Regions from separate parts of the Streptomyces sp. NPDC088097 genome, predicted to be linked through region 2. Evidence: predicted binding sites of a transcription regulator. Region 2 holds the regulator's gene; each other region holds the start of a gene.
The links. The regulator HrcA, encoded in region 2, represses chaperone genes, less so after heat shock. The targets are predictions, from matches to a motif close to TTNGCACTCNGNNNNNCNGAGTGCNAA.

Region 1 (5,734 bases), on a different contig from region 2:
CGCGTCCGCGAGGTGGTGGAAGCCCGCCAGGTTCAGCTCGGCGAAGTGGTCGACGGGGACGCCCAGGAAGTCCCGTACGGTCGCGATCTGCGCCTTGCGCCCCGCCTCGCGGCCCTCGCGCTCCAGCCGGCGGCGGTCGTGGACGCCCCGGGCCGACAGCCGTTCCTCCTCGGCCGCCTTCGCCAGCCCGTACGCCTGCTTGATCTTCCCCTTGCCGCCCGTCGACCCGTCCGGACCGGACAGCGGGACGAAGTCGTCGCGCGGGATCGAGAAGGCCTTGGCCTCGCTGCCGTCGCCCGGCACGTGCAACAGGATGAGGGTGTTGGCGTTGTAGCCGCCGATGTCGGAGCTGCCGGCGTGCAGCTTCTCCAGGACGGCCGCCGGGAGCGGTTCGCCGTTCTGGTCCCGGCGGCTGTCCAGGCCCATGAGGAGGATGTTCGTATCGCCGTGCGCGGACTTCTCGGCGCCGTCCAAGGCCTTGGAGCTGCCGATGCTCGACGCGAGGTCCCGGTAGACGTACCAGGCGGTGCCGCCCGCCATCACCGTCAGGGCGCAGCCCGCGACCAGCAGGGTGCGGCCGATCCGGCGGGGCGAGGGCCTGCGGCGGCTGTTCTTCCTCCGTTGCGCGCTCATGTCCGTCGATGCTGGCGCAGGGGCACTGAAGGAATCCTGAGGGCGACGTGGCGCCCCCTCGGCGGCCCGCCGGCGCGGCCCCCGACCTCAGCGCCCCGCCGGGATGCGCAGCTCCAGCAGCGCGCCCCCTCCGGGCGCCTCCCGGGCGCGTACGTCGCCGCCGTGCGCGCGGGCGATCTCCCGGGCGATGGCCAGGCCCAGCCCGGTCCCGCCGCTGCCCCGGCCCCGGTCCGCGTCGAGGCGTACGAAGCGCTCGAAGATCCGGTCCCGGTCCGCCGGCGGGATTCCGGGGCCGTCGTCCGCCACCTCCAGCACCGCCCAGCCGTCCTCGGCGACCGCCCGGACCCCGACCCGGGAGCGGGCGTGGCGCAGGGCGTTGTCCACGAGGTTGGCCAGGGCCCGCTCCAGGCGCGCGGGGTCCCCGTACGCCGGTACGGGCGCGGACGCGTCCAGTCGGAGCGCCGCCCGCGCGGCGGGCCGCCGGGCGGCGTCCTCGGCGGCCACCAGGGCGAGGTCCACGGGTTCGGCGGGGCGCGGCTCGGGGCCGCCGTCGAGCCGGGCCAGGAGCAGCAGGTCGGCGGCGATCCGCTGGAGCCGCTCGGTGTCGGCCAGCGCGGCGGCCACCGACTCCCGGTCGGGCCGCTCCATCGCCAGGGCGACCTCCAGCCGGGAGCGGACGGCGGCCAGGGGGTTGCGCAGCTCGTGCGAGGCGTCGGCGGTGAACTGGCGCTGGCGGGCGTCGGAGCGCTCCAGTCGGTCCAGGGTGTCGTTGACGGTCCGGGCCAGCCGGGCGATCTCGTCGGCGCCGCCCGGGTCGGGGACGCGCCGGTCGAGCCGGCTGGCGGTGACGGCGGCCAGCTCGGTGCGGATCGCGGTGACGGGGCGCAGCGCGTGCCCGGTGACCCATCGGGCCAGGGCCGCCGCGAAGGCGATGAGCGGGGGCGCGCCGGCGAGCAGGCCGCCGGCGATGGCCGCGGTGGCGTCGTCGACGTCGCCGAGCACGGTCATGGCGTAGACGGTGTGCGGATCGTGGCCGCCGGGCGGTCCGGGCGCGGCGACGGCGACGACCACGCGCCGCTCGCCGTCGGGGCGGGCGGGCGGCAGGACGACCGAGCGGGAGTCCTGGCCGGGGCCGGGCGCGAGCGTGCCGGGCCCGGGGACGTCCTGCGGGCCGCCGCTGGCGGCGACCGTGCGCCCGGCCGCGTCCCGTACGAGGACCAGGTCGACCCCGCCCTCGGGCGCGGGCAGCCGGCCGCCGGAGGGAAGGGTGCGGGCGTCGAGCTGGGCGGCGACCTTGCGGGCGGCCAACTCGGTGCGCCCGGTGGTGTTGTCGAGGAGGTTGGCGCGCAGCAGGGTGTACAGCCACAGCCCGCCGGCGGCCAGGACGGCGGCCATCGCGAGGGCGGCAGCGGCGGCGGCGCGGGTGCGCAGGCCGACGGAGCGGGACGTCCTAGCCACCGTCGGGGGCCATCCGGTAGCCGGTGCCGTGGACGGTGAGGATGGAGCGGCGGCCGAAGGGTGCGTCGATCTTTTTGCGCAGGGAGGAGACGTAGACCTCGACGATGTTGGGGTCGATGTCGTGCGGGGCGTCCCAGACCTCGTCCAGGATGTCCTGTTTGGCGACGGCCCGGCCGGGGCGTTCCATCAGGCAGGCGAGGACGCCCAGTTCGCGGGCGGTCAGCTCGATCTCGTGCGGACCCCGGCGGCAGCGCCGGTCCTGCGGGTCGAGGAAGAGGTCCCCGGCGCGCAGTTCGGCGGGCTCGGCCGGTTCGGTGGACGCGGTGGCGGCGCGGCGGACCAGGGCGCGCAGGCGGGCGCCGAGGACCACGAAGGAGAAGGGCTTGGTGAGGTAGTCGTCGGCGCCGGCGTCGAGGCCCTCCGCCTCGTCCCGTTCCCCGTCGCGGGCGGTCAGCACCAGGACGGGGGTGGGGTCGCCGTGGGCGCGCAGGCGGGCGCATATCTCGGCGCCACCGAGGCCCGGCAGCATCAGGTCCAGCAGGACGACGTCGTACGGGCCGCCGGTGAGGGCCAGTTCGAGGCCGCGGTGGCCGTCGTGGGCGACCTCGACCCGGTGGCCGTCGGCGGACAGGCCCCGGCGGAGGGACTCCGCCAGGCTCTCTTCGTCTTCGACCACCAGGATGCGCACGGCTCAAGCGTCACATACCGGGCGGAGCGGCCTTCGCCGGGTGCAGGCCGCCTACGGGCCGCCCGCCTCAGGCCGTCGACGGGCCGCCGCGGCTCAGGCCGCCGAGGGCTCGGGGGCCGGGGCCGGGGCCGGGGTGGCGGGCCCGCGGGCCGTGCGGACCACGCTGGTGACGTTCCAGGCGGCGAAGCCGATCACGGCCAGGGCGGTGAGCCCGGGGATCAGCAGCGACGTGGTGTCGGTGACGAAGGCCTCGGTGGCGCCGGGCCCGTCGGTGGCCACCTCCACGGGCCCGGTCGGGACCTCGTCGAGGATGGTGGGCACGGAGAGGTGCGCGATCTCGAAGGAGCCGTCGGCGGCGGCGAAGGACCCGCTGCACTTGAAGCCGTCGGAGCCGCGCCGGGACTCGTAGGGCGTGCACCGCTCGGCGGTGAAGGAGCCCTTGGCGCCGGTCGCCAGGGTGACCAGCTGGGGAACGAAGTAGTAGAGGGCGACGAAGGTGCCGACGAGGGCGACGACCGTGCCGTAGCCGCGTCTGACGCCGAGGCCGCGGATCGCGGCGCCCCAGCCCACCCCTGATGTTGATGTGCTCATGGCGCGAACCATAACCGCGGCGCCGCCCGGTCGGCGCCGGAATTCTCCTCTGACCTGCGGAAGGAACTGTTCCGGCCAGCCGGCCGGGCTCCGTCGGATGGCTGGGAACAGCCTCTCCATGGGAGGGGTGGGGCGCGTTTGCAGGCGGCCTGAATCGGAGGAATCCGTGGCGCGTGTTGGCACTCCGCTTGACCGAGTGCTAATCGCCGGAATAGTGTCGCACCTGGCACTCGCCACTGGTGAGTGCCAACGCAGCGACAGGCAGGTCCGGCACCCGCGACGACGGATCGACCTGGTCGCCACCCCAGACAGTTAGCCCCGGATCTCCGAAGGGGGAGGTCGGATCGTGACGACCACCAGCTCCAAGGTTGCCATCAAGCCGCTTGAGGACCGCATTGTGGTCCAGCCGCTCGACGCCGAGCAGACCACGGCCTCTGGCCTGGTCATCCCGGACACCGCGAAGGAGAAGCCCCAGGAGGGCGTCGTCCTCGCGGTCGGTCCCGGTCGGTTCGAGGACGGCAACCGTCTTCCGCTCGACGTCACCGTCGGCGACGTCGTGCTGTACTCCAAGTACGGCGGCACCGAAGTGAAGTACAACGGCGAGGAATACCTCGTCCTCTCGGCTCGCGACGTGCTCGCGATCGTCGAGAAGTAATTCGCTTCTCCAGTTTTGCTTTGAACTGCGCCCCTGGTCACCCTGCTGATGCCGGGCGGCGAGGGGCGTAGTTCGTTTCAAGGCGGTCGCGGTGAGCGGCCGAGGATCGCAACGAGAGGGCATACCGCTCCCATGCCGAAGATTCTGAAGTTCGACGAGGACGCCCGCCGCGCTCTTGAGCGTGGCGTCAACAAGCTTGCCGACACGGTCAAGGTGACGATCGGCCCCAAGGGCCGCAACGTCGTCATCGACAAGAAGTTCGGCGCTCCCACCATCACCAACGACGGTGTCACCATCGCCCGCGAGGTCGAGCTGGACGACCCGTACGAGAACCTGGGCGCGCAGCTCGTGAAGGAGGTGGCGACCAAGACCAACGACATCGCGGGCGACGGCACCACCACCGCCACCGTGCTGGCCCAGGCGCTGGTCCGCGAGGGCCTGCGCAACGTCGCCGCCGGCGCCTCCCCGGCCTCCCTGAAGAAGGGGATCGACGCCGCGGTCAAGGCCGTGTCCGAGGAGCTCCTCGCGACCGCCCGTCCGATCGAGGACAAGTCCGACATCGCCGCCGTGGCCGCGCTCTCCGCGCAGGACACCCAGGTCGGCGAGCTCATCGCCGAGGCGATGGACAAGGTCGGCAAGGACGGTGTCATCACCGTCGAGGAGTCCAACACCTTCGGCCTGGAGCTGGAGTTCACCGAGGGCATGGCCTTCGACAAGGGCTACCTCTCCCCGTACATGGTGACCGACCAGGAGCGTATGGAGGCCGTCCTCGACGACCCGTACATCCTGATCAACCAGGGCAAGATCTCCTCCATCCAGGACCTCCTGCCGGTGCTCGAAAAGGTCATCCAGGCGGGCGCCTCCAAGCCGCTGCTGATCATCGCCGAGGACATCGAGGGCGAGGCGCTCTCCACCCTCGTCGTCAACAAGATCCGCGGCACCTTCAACGCGGTCGCCGTCAAGGCACCCGGCTTCGGTGACCGTCGCAAGGCGATGCTCCAGGACATGGCCACCCTCACCGGTGCCACCGTCATCGCCGAAGAGGTCGGCCTCAAGCTCGACCAGGCCGGTCTGGACGTACTGGGCTCCGCCCGCCGCGTCACGATCACCAAGGACGACACGGTCATCGTCGACGGTGGCGGCAGCTCCGCCGACGTCGCGGGCCGCGTCAACCAGATCAAGGCCGAGATCGAGTCCACGGACTCCGACTGGGACCGCGAGAAGCTGCAGGAGCGCCTGGCGAAGCTCGCCGGTGGCGTCTGCGTCATCAAGGTCGGCGCCGCCACCGAGGTGGAGCTCAAGGAGAAGAAGCACCGCCTTGAGGACGCCATCTCCGCCACCCGCGCCGCGGTCGAGGAGGGCATCGTCTCCGGCGGTGGCTCCGCGCTCGTCCACGCCGTCAAGGTCCTTGAGGGCAACCTCGGCCTGACCGGCGACGAGGGCACCGGCGTCTCCGTGGTCCGTCGTGCCGCGGTCGAGCCGCTGCGCTGGATCGCCGAGAACGCGGGCCTTGAGGGCTACGTCATCACCGCGAAGGTGGCCGAGCTCGAAAAGGGTCAGGGCTTCAACGCCGCGACCGGCGAGTACGGCGACCTGGTCAAGGCCGGCGTCATCGACCCGGTCAAGGTCACCCGTTCCGCGCTGGAGAACGCCGCTTCCATCGCCTCCCTGCTGCTCACGACCGAGACCCTGGTCGTCGAGAAGCCGGC
Region 2 (5,734 bases):
CCGAGGTCAGGTGGTGGACCTGGGGGTAGGCGGCGGGGGCGTACGGTCCGTGCTCGCGCATGAACCGGTTGACGAGTCCGCGCGCGGGACGCCCCGAGAAGGCCCGGGTGAGTTCCGTGTGCGGGAACAACGGGTCGGTCAGCGCCTTCTTGTGCAGCGGGTGCGCGCCGGACTCGGGACACGGGAGGAAGGCCGTGCCGAGCTGGGCCGCCTCCGCTCCCGCCGCGAGCAGCGCCGCGATCTGCGCGCCGCGCATCAGGCCGCCGGCCGCGACGATGGGCAGCGAGACGGCCTCGCGCACCTGCGCGACCAGTACGAGCAGGCCGACGCCCGCCGTGCCGTCGGTCTCGGGGTCGTCCCGATGGGTGCCCTGGTGGCCGCCCGCCTCGACGCCTTGTACGCAGACGGCGTCGGCGCCCGAGAGCTGTGCGGTGCGGGCCTCGTCGACCGAGGTCACCGTGACGATCGTGTACGTGCCGACCTGTCTCAGCCGGTCGAACACGGCGGGTCCGGGGCAGCCGAAGGTGAAGGAGACCACTCTGACGGGGTCCTCCAGGAGGATCGCCAGCTTGGCGTCGTACCCGTCGTCGCTGGTGCCGATGATGTCCTCCTCGGCGAGCGAGACCTCGTACCAGCCGGCCTCCCCGGCGAGCTGTCCCCGGTAGGCCTCCACGGCGGCGGGTTCCACGTAGCCGGTCTGCGGCATGAAGAGGTTCACGCCGAAGGGGCGGCGGGTGAGTCCGCGGGTCTGCTTGATCTCCTGGTACATGCCGTCGGCGGTCTTGTAGCCGCCGGCCAGGAAGCCCAGCCCACCCGCCTCGCACACGGCGGCGGCCAGCGGCGGGCACGAACCGCCGCCCGCCATGGGAGCCTGCACGATCGGGTACTGGAAGAGACCGTTCGGTGCGGAGGACATGGACTGCATCGTGCCATGTCCCGCTCATGGGACCGAATCGCGGCAATTCGCCTGGCATAGTCCCCTTCCCTCCGGTCGTGAGGGAAGTTCCGGGGCGGGTTCGAGGCTGGACTCGGGGCGGAACTTGGGGCGGAAACAGGGGCGGGTTCCGGAGGTCGCCGGGCATGCGCGAAGCCCGGTCCGGGGCGACCCCGGACCGGGCTTCACACAGGTTCGCTCGCGGTGTCCGCGGGCGGATCAGCGGCCGTTGAAGGCGTCCTTCAGGCGACTGAAGAGGCCCTGCTGGCCCGGCGCGAACTGGCCCGTCGGGCGCTCCTCGCCGCGCAGCTTGGCGAGCTGGCGCAGCAGCTCCTCCTGCGGGGCGTCGAGCTTGCTCGGCGTGGTGACCTCGACGTGGACGATGAGGTCGCCGCGGCCTCCGCCGCGCAGGTGGGTGACTCCGCGCCCGTGCAGCGGGATCGCCTGGCCGGACTGGGTGCCGGGCCGGATGTCGATCTCCTCCAGGCCGTCGAGGGTCTCCAGCGGGCACTTGGTGCCGAGGGAGGCCGCCGTCATGGGGATGGTGACCGTGCAGTGCAGGTCGTCCCCGCGCCGCTGGAAGGTCGAGTGCGGCAGCTCGTGGATCTCCACGTAGAGGTCGCCGGCGGGGCCGCCGCCGGGGCCGACCTCGCCCTCTCCCGCGAGCTGGATCCGGGTGCCGTTCTCGACGCCGGCGGGGATCTTGACCGTCAGGCTGCGGCGGGAGCGGACCCGGCCGTCGCCCGCGCACTCGGGGCACGGGGTCGGGACCACGGTGCCGAAGCCCTGGCACTGCGGGCAGGGCCGCGAGGTCATGACCTGGCCCAGGAAGGACCGGGTGACCTGCGAGACCTCACCGCGACCGCGGCACATGTCACACGTCTGCGCGGAGGTGCCGGGGGCGGCACCCTCTCCGGAGCAGGTGGTGCAGACGACGGCCGTGTCGACCTGGATGTCCTTGGTGGTCCCGAAGGCCGCCTCGTCCAGTTCCAGGTCGAGGCGGATCATGGCGTCCTGGCCGCGGCGGGTCCGCGAGCGCGGTCCGCGCTGCTGACTCTGGCCGAAGAAGGCGTCCATGATGTCGGAGAAGTTGCCGAAGCCGCCCGCCCCGAAGCCGCCGGCGCCGCCACCGCCCGAGGAGGACAGCGGGTCTCCGCCGAGGTCGTGGACCTGCTTCTTCTGCGGGTCCGAGAGGACCTCGTAGGCCGCGTTGATCTCCTTGAAGCGCTCTTGCGTCTTGGGATCGGGGTTCACGTCCGGGTGGAGCTCGCGGGCGAGCCTCCGGAAGGCCTTCTTGATCTCATCCTGGGAAGCGTCGCGGCGCACGCCGAGTACGGCGTAGTAGTCCGTGGCCACTTACGACTCCGCCAGGATCTGTCCGACGTAACGTGCCACTGCGCGTACCGCTCCCATCGTTCCGGGGTAGTCCATGCGGGTCGGTCCGACCACGCCGAGTTTGGCGACTGCTTCGCCGCCCGAACCGTAGCCGACCGAGACGACAGACGTGGAGTTGAGTCCCTCGTAGGCGTTCTCATGACCGATGCGTACGGCCATCCCCGACTCTCCGGCCTCGCCCAGCAGCTTGAGGAGCACGACGTGCTCCTCGAGTGCTTCGAGCACCGGCCTGATCGTCAGGGGGAAATCGTGTCCGAAGCGGGTGAGGTTGGCGGTGCCGCCGATCACCAGCCGCTCCTCCGCCTCCTCCTCCAGCGTTTCGAGGAGGGTCGCGAGGACGGCCTTGACGGTCGCCCGGTCGTCCTCGACCTCGAAGGATTCGGGAAGGTCCTGCACGAGCTGCGGCACGTCGGTGAAACGACGGCCGACGACCCGTGCGTTGAGCCGCGCCCGCAGGTCGGCGAGGGAGACCTCGCCGAAGGGCGCCTGGGTGTCGACGAGACGCTGCTCGACCCGTCCGGTGTCCGTGATCACCACGAGCATCAGCCGGGCCGGGGCCAGGGAGAGCAGCTCGACGTGGCGGACGGTGGAGCGGGTCAGCGAGGGGTACTGGACGACGGCGACCTGCCGGGTGAGCTGCGCGAGCAGCCGTACGGTGCGGCCGACGACGTCGTCGAGGTCCACGGCCCCGTCGAGGAAGTTCTGGATGGCCCGTCGTTCGGGCGTGGACAGGGGTTTGACCCCCGCCAGCTTGTCGACGAAGAGCCGGTAGCCCTTGTCCGTCGGGATCCGGCCGGCGCTGGTGTGGGGTTGGGCGATGTAGCCCTCCTCCTCCAGCACGGCCATGTCGTTGCGGACGGTGGCGGGCGAGACACCGAGCCGGTGGCGTTCGGTGAGGGCCTTGGAGCCGACCGGTTCCTCCGTCCCGACGTAGTCCTGGACGATGGCGCGGAGCACTTCGAGCCTGCGTTCACTGAGCATCGCGCACACCTCCGGATGCGGGTCGGTCGTGGTCGGACGGCGGTCGTCTGTCGGGCCCCTGCGGATCGGCCCGCGGGCTTCATTGGCACTCTGTCCGTCCGAGTGCCAGAGAACCCCCGGTCAGTGTACGGCCGGGTGGTACGCCGGGGGCAAGGGCGGCCCGCCAGGGTAGCGTCGCCCCATGGAGACGGGTTGGGAAGAGGCAGGGTGGGAACGGCTGACCGGAAGGGTCGGACGCGTCCGGCTTCCGGTCTGGGACTGCACGGCGGGGCTTGTGGTCGGGGACGACTCGGTGCTCCTGATCGACCCCGGCGCACACGTGCGGGAGGGGGCCCGGCTGCGTGCCGAGGCGGAGTCCCTGACGGGCCGGAGCGTGACCCATATCGCATTCACGCACGGACATTTCGACCACGTCCTGGGGGCTTCGGCGTTCCCCGGGGCCGAGGTGTACGGGGCGGTCGGGCTGGCATCGGAGCTCGACGGGGACCGCGCGGGCCTGCTGGAGAGTTCCGTCGCACAGGGCGTGGACGCCGCCGAGGCGGCCGAGGCCGTCGAGCGGCTGGTGCTCCCGCGGCACGCCGTCTCGGGCGAGTGGACCCTGGACCTGGGCGGGGTGCAGGTGCTCCTCGCGAACGTGGGGCCCGGGCACACCCGCCACGACCTCGCCGTCTTCGTGCCCGGCGAACGGGAGACGGTCTTCTGCGGGGACCTGGTGGAGGAGTCCGGGGAACCTCAGGCCGGCTCCGACGCGGTGTCGAGCCGTTGGCCGGCCGCCCTCGACCGCCTGCTGTCGCTCGGCGGCGAGGACGCCCTGTACGTGCCGGGTCACGGAGCGGTGGTCGACGCCGGCTTCGTGCGTGAGCAACGCGCCACACTGGCGGCCCGGTTCGGCGTGTCGGAGGCGTGAGCGGGGCCGCTCTCCTATCGTCGGCCGGATGCGCGAGTACTCACCCGACCTGACCCCGCAGTGGAAGCGCCCCAAGGCGGTGCCCGAGGTGCCGGCCGATCCCGACCTGGTGGTCGAGGTGGCGGGCGGCGACTTCTGCGGGGCGGTCGTGGGCTGCGAGGCGGGCACGGTGACCCTGGAGGACCGCTTCGGCAAGCGGCGGGTGTTCCCGATGGAGCCGGCCGGCTTCCTGCTGGACGGCGCCGTGGTCACCCTGGTCCGCCCCGCACGGGCGCCCGCCGCGCCCGCCCGTACGGCTTCCGGCTCGCTCGCGGTGCCGGGGGCCCGGGCGCGGGTCGCGCGGGCCGGGCGGATCTACGTGGAGGGCCGCCACGACGCCGAGCTGGTGGAGCGGGTCTGGGGTGACGACCTGCGCGTCGAGGGCGTCGTCGTGGAGTACCTGGAGGGCATCGACGACCTCCCGGCGGTGGTGGCCGAGTTCGCGCCGGCCCCCGACGCCCGGCTGGGCGTGCTGGTGGACCACCTGGTGGCCGGCTCGAAGGAGTCCCGGCTGGCGGCGGCCGTGACCTCTCCGGACGTGCTGGTGGTGGGCCACCCGTACGTGGACGTCTGGCAGGCCGTGAAGCCCTCCGCCCTCGGCATCCCGGCGTGGCCGGTGGTGCCGCGCGGGCAGGACTGGAAGACGGGCGTCTGCCGCGCCCTGGGCTGGCCGGAGAACACCGGGGCCGCCTGGCAGCACATCCTGTCGCGGGTGACCTCGTACCGGGACCTGGAGCCGACCCTGCTGGGCCGGGTCGAGGAGCTGATCGACTTCGTCACGGCCCCCTGAGCTTCGGCGCGGCCCCCTGAGCGGGGCGCCGCGCCGGTCGGGTCCCCGTCAGTCGACCAGGTCCCGCACCACGGCGTCGGCGAGCAGCCGCCCGCGCAGGGTCAGCACCGCCCTCCCGGCCCCGTACGGACCCGGCTCCAGCAGCCCGTCCGCGAGCGCCCGCCCGGCCGCGGCGAGCCCGGCGGGGGCCAGCAGCGACAGCGGTACGCCGTCGACCAGGCGCAGCTCCAGCAGGATCCGCTCCACGCGCCGGTCCTCGGCCGGGAGCAGCTCGCGGCCGGCGCCGGGGGAGCGCCCCTCGGCCAGGGCCGCCGCGTAGGCGCCGGGGTGCTTCACGTTCCACCAGCGGACCCCGCCGACGTGCGAGTGGGCGCCCGGTCCGGCGCCCCACCAGTCGGCGCCGCGCCAGTACAGCTCGTTGTGCAGGCAGCGGCCGGCCTCGGTGGTGGCCCAGTTCGACACCTCGTACCAGTGGTAGCCGGCCTCGGCCATCACGGAGTCGGCGATCAGGTACCGGTCGGCGTGCACGTCGTCGTCGGTCATCGGGACCTCGCCGCGGCGGATCCGGCGGGCCAGCTGGGTGCCCTCCTCGACGATCAGGGCGTACGCCGAGACGTGGTCGGGCCCGGCTCCGATGGCGGCGGCCAGGGTGTCGCGCCAGTCCTGGTCCGACTCCCCCGGCGTGCCG
Region 3 (5,734 bases), on a different contig from region 2:
TCCACCCCGAGCGGGTACGGGCCCACGTGCGTGAACCGCTCCTCGCCGAGCCCGCCCCCCGCCGACACGCGCCGGTGCGCGACCCCGTGGTCCCCGCTCCCGGACGGCCGGGACGGCTCGGCCACCCCGGTCGCGTCGTCCAGCCGCGCGCCGAGCAGGAAGTTCTCGGTCCACGCCCAGGTGTGGAAGCCCAGCCGGTCCGCGCCGAGCATGCCCCACATCAGCTGCTGCCTGATGTCGTCGGGCAGCATCCCCAGGAAATCGGGCGACGCCCACGGCGTGTGCGTGAAGTGCCCGATCCGCAGGTCCGGCCGCAGGTCGCGCAGCAGGCCCGGGACCAGCGCCAGTTGGTAGTCCTGGACGAGGACGGCGGCGCCCTCGGCGGCCTCCTCGGCCAGGGCTTCGGCGAAGGCCCGGTTGTAGACGACGTAGGAGTCCCAGCGGCGACGGAAGGCCGCGTCGAAGACCGGCTCGCGCGGGACGTCGTAGAGGTGGTGGTGGGTGAACCAGAGCACCGAGTTCGCGATGCCGTTGTACGCGTCGTCGTACACCTCGGGGTCGATGGCCAGCATCCGCACCCCCGGCTCGGCGACGCCCCGCCGCACCGCCTCCCGGTCCGCGTCCGAGAGGGCCGCGCAGATCCAAAGGGCCCCCGGCTGTTGCGCGAGGGCCGCCGACAGACCGGAGACGAGACCGCCCCCGCCACGCCGGGCGTCGAGCGTCCCGTCGTCGGAGAGGGCGTAGGACAGCGGGCCGCGGTTGGCCGCGACGAGTACCTGGGAAGCCATGCCGCGAACCTAGCCCGGGAGGTTCCGGCTCAAACGTCTACCGCGTCACGCCACCCGCCGTCCCGCGTACTCCTTGACGTCGACCATCGGCGGTCGCTCCTCGGTGTCCACGGCGTACGTGCGCGGCACGAAACCGCCCGGCCCCCGCTCGAACTGGGTCAGCGCCGGCCGTACGAGGTGCCCGCGCGAGAGCCGCAGCTGCGCCGTGCGGTAGATCGCGGCGGCCATCCGGCCCAGCGCCTGCCCGTCCTGGTGCCGGTGCAGCCGGACCCCGACGTCCACCTGGGCCAGCGCGTCCAGCCCGACGGTGTGCAGCGCGTCCACCAGCAGGCCCAGCTCCACCCCGTACCCGACGGGGAACGGCAGCCGCTCCAGCAGGGAACGGCGTACGGCGTACTCGCCCCCCAGCGGCTGCACGAAACCGGCCAGCTGCGGCCAGTGCAGGTTGAGCAGCGGGCGGGCCACCAGCTCGGTGACCCGGCCGCCCTGGCCCGGGGCGTCGCCGAGCGGGCGGTCGTACATGGCCTTGACGAACTGGACCTGCGGATCGGTCAGCAGCGGGCCGACGATGCCGGACACGAAGGAGGCCGAGAAGTCCCGCAGGTCGGCGTCCACGAAGCAGACCACGTCCCCGTCGGTGGCGAGCAGCGAGCGCCACAGCACCTCGCCCTTGCCGGGCACCGCCGGGATCCTCGGGAGGATCTCGTCGCGGTGCACCACGCGGGCCCCGGCCTCGGCCGCGACCTTCGCCGTCCGGTCCGTGGAGCCCGAGTCGATCACGACCAGCTCGTCCACGAGCGGGGTGGGCGGGCCCTCGATCAGATCGCGCCGGATCACCTCCACGATCTGCCCGACCGTGGCCTCCTCGTCGAGCGCGGGCAGCACCACGCTGACCGTCGTCCCGGTGGCCCGTTTCCGGTCGAGCAACTGGTCGAGCGGTCGATCGGCGGCGGACCAGGAGCGGTCGGCCAGCCAGCGCTCCACCTCATCCAGCACTCTGAGCACTCCCTGCGGCGTAGAGGGTTTGGACGGAAATGTGATCCATCTCGCGGTTCGGACGTCTGTCTCAACCGCCCGTCCCTTCGGTTACAGTCTTGAACAACGCGAAGGCCCGCCGCATGCCGGGGGGTCCCGCACACAAACGCACCGGCGCGCCACAGAGCGCGTGTGTCCGGTGCCATACCGCTCATCCAGAGGGGCAGAGGGACACGGCCCGTTGAAGCCCCGGCAACCCTCCAGTCGGTTCTCGCGATGCGTTTTTCGGACGCACTCCCGCGAGGTCCCCGACTAGGGAAGGTGCCAATTCCGTCTCATGGCGAAGTGCGCCATGGGGAAGATGAGGAGAAAGGGCCTCGCCATCATGGCTGCACAGACTGTTCCCACCTCTGTTGACCTCGGACCCGCCAACGGTCTTTCCTGTCGCGAGTGCGGCACCCGCTTCGAGCTCGGCCCCATCTTTGCGTGCGCCGAGTGTTTCGGACCGCTGGAAGTGTCCTACGACCTTCCCACCGGTGACCCCGAGGCGCTGCGCGCGGCGATCGAAGCCGGCCCGAACAACATCTGGCGCTACGCGCCGCTGCTGCCCGTCCCCGCCGACGTGGCCTCCAAGCCCAGCCTGAACCCCGGCTTCACCAAGCTCGTGGACGCGGCCAACCTGGCCAAGGAGCTGGGCTTCACCGGCAAGCTGTACGTCAAGGACGACTCCGGCAACCCGACGCACTCCTTCAAGGACCGCGTCGTGGCCATCGCCGTCGAGGCCGCCCGCGCCTTCGGCTTCACCACCCTGTCCTGCTCCTCCACGGGCAACCTGGCCGGCGCCGTCGGCGCCGCGGCGGCCCGCGCCGGCTTCCGCTCCTGCGTGTTCATCCCGCACGACCTGGAGCAGGGCAAGGTCGTCATGGCCGGTGTCTACGGTGGCGACCTGGTCGGCATCGAGGGCAACTACGACGACGTCAACCGCTTCTGCTCGGAGCTCATCGGCGACCCGCTGGGCGAGGGCTGGGGCTTCGTCAACGTCAACCTGCGCCCGTACTACGGCGAGGGCTCCAAGACCCTGGCGTACGAGATCTGCGAGCAGCTCGGCTGGCAGCTGCCCGACCAGATCGTCATCCCGATCGCGTCCGGCTCCCAGCTGACGAAGATCGACAAGGGTCTGCAGGAACTGATCAAGCTCGGCCTGGTCGAGGACAAGCCCTACAAGATCTTCGGCGCCCAGGCCGAGGGCTGCTCCCCGGTCTCCACCGCCTTCAAGGCCGGCCACGAGGTCGTCCGCCCGCAGAAGCCGAACACCATCGCCAAGTCCCTGGCGATCGGCAACCCGGCCGACGGCCCGTACGTCCTGGACATCGCGCGGCGCACCGGCGGCTACGTCGAGGACGTCAACGACGAGCAGGTCGTCGAGGCGATCAAGATCCTGGCGCAGACCGAGGGCATCTTCGCGGAGACCGCGGGCGGTGTGACCGTCGGCGTGACGAAGAAGCTGGTCGAGAACGGGCAGCTGGACCCGGCGCTGACCACGGTGATCCTGAACACCGGTGACGGCCTCAAGACCCTGGAGGCGGTGGCCGACGACAGTGGCCAGACCGCCACCATCCGACCGAGCCTGGACGCCTTCCGCGCCTCGGGCCTGGCCTGATCACCCTCCCGATCACCCTCCCGACTTCCGGAAAGGCGGTAGCGCCATGAGCGTCAACGTCCGCATCCCCACCATCCTGCGCACCTACACCGGCGGCGTCGCCGAGGTCCCGGCCGAGGGCACCACCCTGGCCGAGGTCATCGACTCCCTGGAGAAGAGCCACCCGGGCATCGCCGCGCGCGTCCTGGACGACCAGGGCAAGCTGCGCCGCTTCGTGAACGTGTACGTCAACGACGACGACGTGCGCTTCGAGGGCGGCCTGCAGACGGCGACCCCGGACGGCGCCGGCGTCTCGATCATTCCCGCCGTCGCGGGCGGCTGCTGACCCCTGCGGCATCCGGCCGGCGACCCGCGGGATCCGGCCGAACCCCGGCACACCTGAATTGCCCCCTCCGCTAATAAGCGGAGGGGGCAATTCTGCTTGATTGGGCGCGGTAGGGTTGGGGAAGTCCCCTCCGCTGTTCTTGCCCGCCGCATATGAGCGGGCCCCGGAAGGGTTGACATTGAGTCAACATGTAGGCGCGCTATGGGGCATTGGCGAAGATTGCCGGGCCCGAGTTGCCCTGGAATACCGCAAATTTTCACTCTATTTCAATCTTTCCGCGTGTCCGGAATTCTCGTCGGAATGACCTGTTGCAGACAGCAGCGGTGCGGATACATTCAGCCCCGGTCGAGGCGTTCCGGCGCAAGTTCTGACCCGGTTCCGCGAAGTGCGGAGCCGCGCAAGGGCCAGTAATAGGGGAGTTAGGCATGGCTCAGGGCACCGTCAAGTGGTTCAACGCGGAGAAGGGCTACGGCTTCATCGCGGTCGACGGTGGTGCGGATGTGTTCGTCCACTACAGCGCCATCCAGATGGACGGGTACCGCACCCTTGAAGAAGGTCAGCGGGTCGAGTTCGAGATCTCGCAGGGCCAGAAGGGTCCGCAGGCGGACATGGTCAAGCTCGCGGCCGGCGGCTGAGTACCAGCGCGTTCGACCAACGAGACCGAGACACACGAGGGGCCCACATCCTGGACACGGGATGGGGGCCCCTCGTGCGTGCGGCGCCCGGGTGTCGGCCCGGAATCCGGCCCGGCGTTGCCCGAAGCCGCTTGCACTCGGGGGGGTCGAGTGCTAATCATTGGCGTTAGCACTCTCCAGGTGAGAGTGCTACTAAGACGAGGACCGGGTCGGTGAGGCCCGCTGGATCCGCCGGTAAGGAAACCGACGGATCCGCAGGCCGTCCGTCGCGGGCGCGGGCGCGGTCCGGAGCAATCCACCCCTTCCCCCATGGCTACAACATGGGAGGGACCCCCTGGGAGGACCACTTCAGATGGCCAAGATCATTGCGTTCAACGAGGAGGCCCGGCGCGGTCTCGAGCGGGGCATGAACCAGCTCGCCGATGCCGTCAAGGTCACCCTTGGCCCCAAGGGTCGCAACGTCGTCCTTGAGAAGAAGTGGGGAGCGCCGACGATCACCAACGACGGCGTCTCCATCGCCAAGGAGATCGAGCTCGAAGACCCGTACGAGAAGATCGGCGCCGAGCTGGTCAAGGAAGTCGCCAAGAAGACGGACGACGTCGCCGGCGACGGTACGACCACCGCCACCGTTCTGGCCCAGGCGCTCGTGCGCGAGGGCCTGCGCAACGTGGCCGCCGGCGCCAACCCGATGGCCCTCAAGCGCGGTATCGAGAAGGCCGTCGAGGCCGTCTCCGCCGCCCTGCTGGCGCAGGCCAAGGACGTCGAGACGAAGGAGCAGATCGCCTCCACCGCCTCGATCTCCGCCGCCGACACCCAGATCGGCGAGCTCATCGCCGAGGCCATGGACAAGGTCGGCAAGGAAGGCGTCATCACGGTCGAGGAGTCGCAGACCTTCGGCCTGGAGCTTGAGCTCACCGAGGGCATGCGCTTCGACAAGGGCTACATCTCGGCGTACTTCGCCACCGACATGGAGCGTATGGAGGCGTCGCTCGACGACCCGTACATCCTGATCGTCAACTCCAAGATCGGCTCGGTCAAGGACCTGCTGCCGCTCCTGGAGAAGGTCATGCAGTCCGGCAAGCCGCTGCTGATCATCGCCGAGGACGTCGAGGGCGAGGCCCTGTCGACCCTGGTCGTCAACAAGATCCGCGGCACCTTCAAGTCCGTCGCCGTCAAGGCTCCGGGCTTCGGTGACCGTCGCAAGGCCATGCTCGGCGACATCGCCATCCTCACGGGCGGCACCGTCGTCTCCGAGGAGGTCGGCCTGAAGCTGGAGAACGCCGGTCTCGACCTGCTGGGCCGCGCCCGCAAGGTCGTCATCACCAAGGACGAGACGACCATCGTCGACGGC

Region 1: groES (co-chaperone GroES) is a predicted target of HrcA. The motif match lies at 3,547-3,573, and genes of this name have one in related genera.
Region 3: groL (chaperonin GroEL) is a predicted target of HrcA. The motif match lies at 4,514-4,540, and genes of this name have one in related genera.

Annotation. Positions count from the first base shown of each region.
Region 1 covers NZ_JBIUTJ010000001.1:819,918-825,651, reverse strand. Annotated here, with positions in the region: gene ACIOD1_RS03615 (LCP family protein) at 1-633, opposite strand, end outside; gene ACIOD1_RS03610 (sensor histidine kinase) at 721-2,091, opposite strand; gene ACIOD1_RS03605 (response regulator transcription factor) at 2,084-2,779, opposite strand; gene ACIOD1_RS03600 (hypothetical protein) at 2,873-3,370, opposite strand; gene groES (co-chaperone GroES) at 3,717-4,025, shown strand; gene groL (chaperonin GroEL) at 4,158-5,734, shown strand, end outside.
Region 2 covers NZ_JBIUTJ010000009.1:149,346-155,079, reverse strand. Annotated here, with positions in the region: gene ACIOD1_RS24270 (nitronate monooxygenase) at 1-916, opposite strand, end outside; gene dnaJ (molecular chaperone DnaJ) at 1,154-2,290, opposite strand; gene hrcA (heat-inducible transcriptional repressor HrcA) at 2,291-3,310, opposite strand; gene ACIOD1_RS24255 (MBL fold metallo-hydrolase) at 3,492-4,217, shown strand; gene ACIOD1_RS24250 (DUF3097 domain-containing protein) at 4,246-5,046, shown strand; gene hemW (radical SAM family heme chaperone HemW) at 5,095-5,734, opposite strand, start outside.
Region 3 covers NZ_JBIUTJ010000001.1:1,175,763-1,181,496, reverse strand. Annotated here, with positions in the region: gene ACIOD1_RS05420 (trehalose-6-phosphate synthase) at 1-788, opposite strand, end outside; gene ACIOD1_RS05415 (glucosyl-3-phosphoglycerate synthase) at 834-1,784, opposite strand; SAM riboswitch class I at 1,972-2,131, shown strand; gene thrC (threonine synthase) at 2,125-3,423, shown strand; gene ACIOD1_RS05405 (MoaD/ThiS family protein) at 3,470-3,748, shown strand; gene ACIOD1_RS05400 (cold-shock protein) at 4,174-4,383, shown strand; gene groL (chaperonin GroEL) at 4,736-5,734, shown strand, end outside.